DNA from 3 places in the Paenibacillus sp. P32E genome. Region 1 is predicted to be linked to each of the others. Evidence: riboswitches for the same ligand, from Rfam matches in the RefSeq annotation. Region 1 holds a riboswitch; each other region holds the start of a gene.

Evidence for each region. Region 1 has a riboswitch for cyclic di-GMP ahead of A3848_RS28715 (flagellar assembly protein A). Riboswitches for the same ligand answer to the same signal wherever they lie in the genome.
Region 2: linked by a shared signal. The riboswitch ahead of A3848_RS31140 (glycosyl hydrolase) and the one ahead of A3848_RS28715 (flagellar assembly protein A) in region 1 are both predicted to bind cyclic di-GMP.
Region 3: linked by a shared signal. The riboswitch ahead of A3848_RS31395 (anti-repressor SinI family protein) and the one ahead of A3848_RS28715 (flagellar assembly protein A) in region 1 are both predicted to bind cyclic di-GMP.

Annotation. Positions count from the first base shown of each region.
Region 1 covers NZ_LVYY01000068.1:254,817-258,100, reverse strand. Annotated here, with positions in the region: gene A3848_RS28720 (FUSC family protein) at 48-1,148, shown strand; cyclic di-GMP riboswitch class I at 1,454-1,547, shown strand; gene A3848_RS28715 (flagellar assembly protein A) at 1,650-3,284, shown strand, end outside.
Region 2 covers NZ_LVYY01000001.1:274,907-278,190, forward strand. Annotated here, with positions in the region: gene A3848_RS00930 (sugar phosphate nucleotidyltransferase) at 1-1,188, shown strand, start outside; cyclic di-GMP riboswitch class I at 1,401-1,481, shown strand; gene A3848_RS31140 (glycosyl hydrolase) at 1,495-3,284, shown strand, end outside.
Region 3 covers NZ_LVYY01000024.1:81,829-85,112, reverse strand. Annotated here, with positions in the region: gene A3848_RS20180 (TasA family protein) at 1-271, shown strand, start outside; gene A3848_RS20175 (helix-turn-helix domain-containing protein) at 668-1,000, shown strand; gene A3848_RS31395 (anti-repressor SinI family protein) at 1,094-1,249, opposite strand; cyclic di-GMP riboswitch class I at 1,278-1,371, opposite strand; gene A3848_RS20165 (2-oxoglutarate dehydrogenase E1 component) at 1,809-3,284, shown strand, end outside.

The sequences.
Region 1 (3,284 bases):
AAGTTATTTCATTTTTTCTCTTAATAACCTGAAAGAAGATGACCCTCATGAACGAAGGATTACAGGACCGCCTGGAGAAATTCGGACTGTCTTTATATATGATACGCGTTACACTGGCTGCTTCACTCTCCTGGCTGACGGTGCACACCTTGTATGGAGACAGCTACTTATATTTCGCTCCACTGGCGGCAATTCTGATCACTCAGGGAAGCGTCAAGGCTTCCTTTGAAAAGGGTGTATACCGGATGACCGGCGTTGTGCTTGGCGGAATTGTGAGCTTGATCGTGGGACGATTCTTCGATGTCGGAGCGCTCTCCATTCTGCTGATGCTGCTGGTTGGTATCGGAGTCGCTACTGCCTGCCGGATTAATATCCAAGCCATCTCCCAGGTCGGTGTAACCTCTGTTCTGGCCCTTACCTTCTATCATGACCATTATATCGAGTGGCGGGTCGCCGAAACGCTTATCGGAGTCATTATTGCGCTAATCATCAATATGATTATCGTTCCGCCTAAGGGGTTCGTCAAGGTGAAAGGCTTGGCACTCGAAGGCAGTCTGCTGCTGGCTGATGCCCTAAGCGGCCTTGCGGGTGGCGGACGGGGAGCGCCTCCGGTTTCGGATACGCTGGCACGTTCCGCTTCGCTGCTGGCCAAGAGCGAGCAACAGCAAAAGGAACTACATTATACCCTAACGCATTACCAGTGCCGCAGCGAGCTTCGCGGACTCTCCCAGGCCACTGCACATCTCAAGCAAATACAATGCTATGTCAAGGAGATCAGCTCAGAAATTGCGCTGCTGCCAACACATCATGCTGCGGCTGACTGGATGGCAGAGATCGTAACTGCCACCGCAGACTGTATCGCGCTCTATGGTACCAAAACACTCTCAGATGCCGAAAGTCAGCATTCGCTTCCCGAGTCACTGCGCCGGGCCCGTGATCTTCAGCTAGCCTGGTTCTCGGAGCTGCAGGGACAATGCTCACTGACTTCCATCCGCGATCTCGGCGCGGTCTTCTCCCACCTGAACCGGGTGCTGGAGGAAATCGAACAGGCCGACTACGTAGTGATATCAGCCGCACCGCAGAACAGCAAGACTGAGGCAGCCCGCGCTATACACTTCATACAAAAAGGACTCTCCCACAAGCTTTAGGCTTGGGAGCGTCCTTTTTTTCTGGAGTATCGGCCATAATCCCCCGCTAAATCCCCTTTTAGTTTAGAATTCAATAAACAGAAAAAAATCCTTAATTACATTTAATTTACAATAAATCAACAATTAGTTACATTTATCATTATTTATAGTCTAAATCAATTATTCCAGTTGAAAATTCGCTACTTAAGTACTAGAATTAATGTTGTTTGCTGAAGTTTTTATTGGACAGAGTGCCAGTATTGACCATTTTTTTGTCGATTGTAGTCGATTTAAATGGGCCTTGTACTGAGTATATATCATTGATCTATTCCTAAAGGCAAACTGTCTGAAAGGACAGGACGCAAAGCCATGGGCCTAAGAGTACAGTTATTGCTGTTTTATGGTCGCCAGGTTGCCAATAGAGACGCCATTTGGTCGGATATCCCAAGATATCGCATCACGGCTCCATGATGTTCTTTCTGTACAGATACCATTGATTATACGAAAAGTGAGGTTACGAGAATGCCGCAGCATATTATCGAACGTTCACGGTACGAGTTCATTGCTTCCATGCTTCTTGGAAAGCACGATCTCATGGATCTTTATTCTGTGGATGCTCAGACGTTTGGCGGAACAGACAGAGCGAAGAACGGCGTTATCATTATCCAGAACAACCAAATTTTCATCACCCCTCCTCTGCCTGGCGGCATGCCGGCTGTAATTTCAGCTGTCCATCCCGTAATTCTTAAGATCAATGGACAAACCCTCACAGAGCCAACTCCAATCACGTCTGCAGATGATCTCACCTGGGAGATTTGCGAGAAGCCACAATACCAGATTACCGTATCCGATGATAAGCTCAAAGTGTACTTTACGCTTTACCGTGCCGAAAGATATGCCTGGAACCTGGTCAACAGTCCGGCTTCAGCCAATGTCACTGTACGTGCAGAAATGAACCGTGATTCCTTGTTGTCCGTTCTGTCGATAGCGCAGATTATGTCTGGCCTTGAGAAAAGCTCCATTGTCAGCTCGCTCAACATCCCCGCTCTCTATGAGGAGCTGAACAACCCGACCTATCTTCCTGTCTGCATAGCAGAAGGCAAGGCTCCCGTACCCGGGACCAATGCGAGGCTGGAGCTGCTGTTTCAGAAGAAAATAGAAAATGCATTTAAGGGGACATGCCTTTCTGAAGATGAATCCTGCCACGGTGAATTCCTTACTGTCCAGGAAGGCGAAGTGTTTGCACAGAAGCTGCCACCCCAAGAGGGCCTGCCTGGATTCACCGTGTACGGAGGTGTCCTTCCCCCGCCCCCGCCGCGGGACCTTACTCTATTGACCGGACATTATGCGTCACTGCTTCCGGGGGGACAGATCTCTGCCCGCTGTAAAGGCAGACCGCGTATTACCGGAAACGGAACCTTTGTGAAAACGATTGATTTCCCCCAAACCTATGTGGTTCCGCAGAATGATGCCGTGGAACCAGCCACCATCAGGTTCCCGGGAGATGTCATTGCAGCTCATCCTCTGAACAAGAACACGGTGATTGAAGCCTTGGGTAATGTATACATATACGGTGACGTTCACAATTCCAGAATTGCAGCAACAGGCAGTATATTTATCAGCGGCAAGGCCGTCGATAGTGAATTGTATGCCGGAGCGTTCGGCGCCGCACACCACCGTCTGTGCAGCTTTTCTGAGCTGCTGATCCAAGAGATCTCCAGTCTGAGAGAAGCAGCTAAGAACCTTGCCGAGACGGTCGAGTCCACGATGCAGACGGTAAAGTACGGCCTAGTCATTATGCTGCTGCTGGAGAGCAAATATGAGCATCTTCCCCTTCTGATTAGCGATATGCGGGAACTGTTGTCGGACTTGAGCGCTGACTACCCGCAGGATACCAAAATTGTGAGGCACATGATGGATATTTTTCTGAGACCCGGACATTTTACCGACCTCATTACGGATGCGGGAATAGGCTCTTTTCTGAGTCTGCTTAAAAACCTTATCGAGGGAATCTCCCTCATGCAGGAGGAGCAAGTCCGGATCGATATTTCGGGGGCACAGAACAGCATCATTAAATCCGGCGGAGATATCCATATTCATGGGGAAGGGATTGGCCGGAGCACGCTGTGTTCCTGCGGCGATATTTATTTTGCGAAG
Region 2 (3,284 bases), on a different contig from region 1:
CGCAGCCAAGTGGAGATGATACAGAGCCAGCTCGGCGCAGAGGTGCCTATCATTGTGGAGCCGGAACGCCGGGATACCTTCCCTGCCATCGCTTTGACTGCAGCTTATCTGTATTCCGTGGCAGGAGTGTCTCCCAGCGAGACAGTGGCCATTTTGCCGGTCGATCCTTATGTGGAGGCATCATTTTTTGACACCGTCGTCCAGCTTGAAGCAACGATGGAACAAAGCGGCGCAAACCTGGCGCTGATGGGGGTTGTTCCTGAGCTGGCTTCCGAGAAATACGGCTATATTATTCCTACCAGTGACGAGGCAGCGGCAAGCGGCTATCTGCAGGTGAGCCATTTCCAGGAGAAGCCGGACCGTGTACAGGCTGAAGAACTGATCAGCAAGGGCGCGTTGTGGAACTGCGGAGTATTTGCATTCCGTTTGGGTTATTTGCTGGATATTTTGCAGCGTAAAGGTCTGCCTTTGAACTATGAGGAGCTGCAGAAGCAATATAAATTGCTGGCTTCCATCAGTTTTGACTACGAAGTGGTAGAAAAAGAGGAGAAGATCGTCGTTCAGCCTTACGCCGGTTTCTGGAAGGATCTTGGCACCTGGAATACCCTCACAGAAGAAATGAGCAGCAACCACGTGGGTAAAGGGTTCGTGACTGCCGATTCTGAAGGAACCTGCCTGATCAACGAACTGGATATTCCGATTACAGTCATCGGTGCGAAAGATTTAATCATCGCAGCCAGCCCGGATGGCATTCTGGTCACTCACAAAGCCGAAAGCCCGCGGATTAAGGAAGTGCTGAAGTCTTTTGAACAAAGACCCATGTACGAGGAACGCCGCTGGGGCCACTATAAGGTTATTGATTATGTGAAATATGATGAGGGCAACGAGGTGCTGACCAAGCGGATTTTCATAGCCGAAGGTAAAAACATCAGCTACCAGCTGCATCACAAACGCAGTGAAATCTGGACGATTGTCAGCGGGGAAGCCAGCATTGTGCTGAATGAGAAGATGCATAATGTGAAAGCGGGAGATGTAGTGCGCATACCGGAAGGCACAAAACATGCAATCCTGGCGCTAACCGATGTAGAGTTCATTGAGGTGCAGACCGGTTCAGAGCTGGTGGAAGAGGATAATATCCGCATCACACTGGACTGGAAGGATATTGCTCTTCATCAATTCATTTCTTAAAATAGGAACGCTAATTGCGTTGTAAAATTCGACTGAATCGTCCCGGTTGATGTATAGGATGGGCCTAAACCTAGGGCTAAATCATCTATTTACCCAATTGTGTCAAATCCAAAACAGGTATTAAGAACCATTTATTAAGAAAAATTCATTAATGCTCTAAACTAAAAAATTAATAGAGACGATACTTACGGTAAGAGGGATAAATCCTTCCAAAACGAAAAAGGCAAACCTAATCGAAAGATAGGGACGCAAAGCTATAGGGCCTTCGAAAGAGTGGCAGCCTAGCTACCGAAAGGAAGATGAATTTTGACAACTTACCGTAATTCGCGTCTGCTGTGCACCATTGTAACTATTGCCCTGTTGTTGACCGTTGTACCACTGGGTTTGGGGGCTGCGCCTTCCACCGCAGCTGCTTCGAGTTCTTCAGCACCGGTTAATCCGGATGCTTCAGCTGAAGCTGTCAAGCTGCTTGACAATCTGTACTCCATTTCCGGAAAAGGCATTATCACAGGCCAGCATGACTACCTGGAGAGCCCGGATGAGTTCAGCAACAAACTGAAGGGAACCAGCGGACAGTTCGCTGCCCTCCATGGCTTCGAGCTTGGTGTGATCAGCGGCCAGTCGGAAAGTACTGCAGCAACTCAGCGCAAAAATGTAGTGAACAGTGCGATCAACTGGTATAAAAATGGCGGCATCGTCGCTATGACCTTCCATGAGCAACTGCCAGGGACTTCTTATCTGTGGTCCAATGTGCAGAAGACACTCAGCCAAGAGGACTTCAATAAGTATGTAACACCTGGAACAGCCCAATACAACAGCCTCATCGCCGATCTGGACAAAGTGGCGGTTTCACTCAAAAGCTTGCGGGACGCGGGCGTTCCTGTACTTTGGAGACCTTACCATGAAATGAACGGCAACTGGTTCTGGTGGGGGAAGAAGAACAATTTTGCGGAACTTTGGAATATTATGTATGACCGCTTTGTGGGCGTTCATCAATTAAACAACCTGCTGTGGGTATGGAACCCGAATGCTCCCAATGCCTGGTCTGATCCATATGAACTGACCTATCCGGGAGCGGATAAGGTAGACATCCTTGCAGCAGATATATATAACAATGATTATATGAACAAGTATTATGACGACCTGTTGAGTCTCGCCAACGGCAAACCCATTGCTATCGGTGAAAATGGTGAAATGCCAAGTACAGCCAAGCTCCAGCTTTCCCAGAGAAAATGGGTATACATGATGAACTGGGGAAAAATGCTCTATGAGAATAACAGTACAGATACCATCAAAAATTTCATGAGTGACAGCTATACAGTATCGCTTAATGAATATAAAGCGGAGGTAGTGCAGACACCTGCTCCGACTGCCACACCAACGGCAACGCCAACTGCCACACCGACTGCAAAGCCGACTGCAACGCCGACTGCCACAGCAACGCCAACGCCAACTGCTACGCCAGTACCTTTACCCACAGCAACGGTAAAGCCAATAACCACTCCGGCGTCCGGTGATAATGTACAAACGCCTGTTGTGAATGGCCTTCACGGAGAGTATTACAATAACATGACGCTTTCAGGCACACCTGCAAAGGTACGTGACGACGCGCTGCTTAATTTCAACTGGCGTCAAGGCTCACCGGACAGCTCCATAAAGGTAGATGGGGTCTCGGCCCGCTGGACAGGGAAAATCAAGCCTTTATACAGCGAGACCTACCAGATTATCACTACTTCTGACGATGGTATCCGTGTCTGGATTAACGGCACAGCCGTAATCGACAGCTGGACCAAGCAGAGCGGAACTGAACGTATCGGAAGTATCGCTATGACGGCTGGACAGCTCTATGATATCAGAGTGGAATATTATGAGAATGCAGGCGATGCCAACATCCGTCTGATGTGGCAAAGCGCAAGCCAGGTCAAAGCGACCGTCCCAACAAGCGCATTGTTTGTAAATACGTCAGCAGCCAGCGTTAGCAAAACCTCGTTGGCGCTTGTAGAAGCACCAACGCCGGTGCCAACACCGACACCAACGCCGGTGTCAACACCGACACCAACGCCGGTGTCAACACCGACACCAACGCCGGTGCCAAC
Region 3 (3,284 bases), on a different contig from region 1:
TAATGATAAAGGTACTATTCTCACACCGGAGGTTGTCGTATACGAAACCACACTGGATGCCCTGAAGAGCCAAACCCCCGATCTTGTAAACAATACCGGTCTGGATCAAATCTGGACGGAAGCCGACGGTATCAAAGCTCAGAGCAGCGACAGCTTTACAGTCAAGTTCGAATTCGTTGACAATGGTGAAGCACAGAACTATTTCCAAAAGGATAAGCTGAAGCTGACTTGGAACTTCGAGGCCAAACAAGGCCCTAAAAAAGATTATTAATTCATAACGGACTGCATTCTGAAGCAGCCTACCCTGATTCCGGAGCCGGAGCAGATTAGGCTGTTTTTTCTTTGTAACGATTGATTTTTGTCCATTTTACGGAAATTTGTTATACTGATAAAAAGAAACGGCTTCGCCGTCCTCCGAAAGAGGCGGTATCCGTTTCTCCATAAATAGAAGTACAATGTATAGCGTCAAGCATATACATTCTTATATTTCAATTGGAAACGGCTACGTCGTCTTTTACAAGCTTATGCTTCCGAAGCAGCAACACTACGTATCGCCTTCAAATAGCCGTTTCAGCGAGAAATATAAGGATGATTGATGGCATAGAACAGTTAAATCCTTATATTTTAACAATAAGTACGGAGGGGCGTTGTAATCGTGCCGGATAATATGGGAAGTCGCATCCACCAACTCCGTCTGGAAAAAGGCTGGTCCTTATCCGAATTAGCGGACAAGTCAGATGTGGCAAAATCATACTTAAGCAATGTAGAAAGAAATATCCAATCCAACCCCTCTATTCAATTCATCGAAAAAATCGCCGATGCGCTCCAGGTGTCTATCCACAGCCTGCTCTATGGCGAGCCCTCAGAGACTGACGAATCCGCACTAGATGGCGAATGGTTCCGGCTCGTTCAAGAAGCCATGGCTTCCGGCATAAGCAAACGGGAATTCAAAGAATTCCTCGATTATCAAAAATGGCGGCTGGAGCAAAAGGATCAATAACGGGCGGTTGTCCTAAGGCTCCAGCGATACAGAAAAGGGCACAGCGTCTGGCGCTGTGCCCTTTTCTGTATGTATTCCCGCAAAGTAAACGCCCTACATTACCTGCAACGTTGTCTTTTCACTTAAAAACTGGCGGATTTCATCTGCCCCGATGCCTGCTTTCTTCGCCGACATCAGCAAATACACCCATTCTAGATCCAGATCACCCATCAGCAGTTCTCCGTCATTCCCCTGGTTGGACTTATCCAAGATATCTCCTCCTAGAATTTTTGCGTCCCCAGGCAGTCCGGCCGTCGTAGTAGTTGAAGCCTTTCTACATTAGACCCGAGACTTTGTGTCCCTGCCTTTCAGCAGGTTTACCCTTTACTGGATCCTTTACATGAAAGGATCTGGTTAGAAAACAATGAAACCGTTATCCGCAATAACATTATATAAGTTCTCACAAGAAAAGTGTGTCGATTTATGGAAATTTTTTATGACAAGTAGTGCAAAAGAACAGTTTTTTTTGCTGGGATTTGTCCAATAGATATGACTTTAGGAACTGTTCATGAAGCCTTCGGTGGCATCCATGGGTAATTATTACCGCATCACCCTGTTCACATCCAGCTTCAGGTAACCGATATCCGTTTTTCATCATTTAAGGACTGAATCATGCCGTTTTGCGAACGGATTCCCCGAAAGTATGAATTGATTACACGCCTTGAAAGTAGCACAATAAGATGAGGAATGAAACCGCAACCATCGCAGCTCCACTGGGCGCCCAAGCCTCATGCCGCACGTGGAGTTCATCCGTTAGGAGGATGTATTCATGGCAGTTAAAGAGCCCTATAACGAATCCATTTGGAGTAAGTATCACGGCCCCAATCTGGGCTACATTCAAGAGAAATATGAGCAATTTGTTCATGATCCTTCATCCGTAGAACATCATTACCGCGATTTGTTTACCGTTTCCGGCCCTCCTCCGCTCGCTCCGGATGCCGTTCAGGCTCCGCAGCCGGCCCTTTCGGGAGACACCGAGTGGCTGAGAAAGGCCGTACGAGCTTCCAAGCTAATCGCCAATATTCGTATATATGGCCATATGGCCGCCAATATCGATCCGCTGGAGCAGGTTAACAGCCCTATGGCGAAATGGCTGGATTATGAAACCTATGACTTGACCCGCGAAGATCTGATTGCCTTGCCTGCCTCGCTGATCTGGGAGAATGCGCCGCCGGATGTTCATACCGCATGGGATGCCGTTCACCGGATGCGTCAGGCATATACGCAGACTATCGCCTACGAATTCGGACATGTGCATGACGAACAGGAGCTTCGCTGGCTGAACGGTCAGGCGGAGTCTACAAGCTCTCCCGCGCCGCTGAACAATACCGAGCGCAAGGAGCTGCTGAACCGTCTGATCCAGGTAGAGCAGTTCGAGACCTTCCTGCATAAGACCTTTGTCGGCCAAAAACGCTTCAGCCTGGAAGGCAATGACGCGCTGGTGCCCATGCTGGACGAGATTGTCCGTGCCGCCGCGCATGATGGTGCAGAGCATATCCTGATGGGCATGGCCCACCGCGGACGTCTGAATGTACTGGCTCATATTCTCGGGAAGCCCTATGATATTATTTTCTCGGAATTCCATCATTCTCCGAACAAGGAGCTTTTCCCTTCCGAAGGCTCCATGGGCATTAACTACGGCTGGACCGGCGACGTGAAATACCATTTGGGTGCTGACCGCGCCGTGCGCGAGGGCGAGACCGTCCGTACCCGTATTACACTGGCCAATAACCCGAGCCATCTGGAATTCGTCAACCCTGTCGTTGAAGGCTTTACACGTGCAGCTCAGGAAGACCGGAATTCCCCGGGTTTGCCGCAGCTCGACACGAACAAGGCCATGGCTGTACTGATGCACGGGGATGCCGCTTTTCCGGGCGAAGGAATTGTTGCGGAAACGCTCAACATCGGCAAGCTCAAAGGGTACTCCAACGGCGGTACGGTGCATATTATCGTCAATAACCGGATCGGATTCACTACCGAAAGTGAAGATTCCCGTTCCACCCATTATGCCAGTGACCTTGCCAAAGGCTATGAAATCCCTGTGGTTCACGTCAATGCCGATGATCCGGAGGCCTGCATCTCCGCTGTCCGCCTGGCTAGCGCCTACCGCAATCAATTTAAGAAGGATTTCGTGATCGATCTGATTGGATACCGCCGCCACGGTCATAATGAGATGGATGATCCTGAAACCACCCAGCCGATTGTGTATGGCAGAGTGCGTAACCATCCGACCGTCTATCGTGTC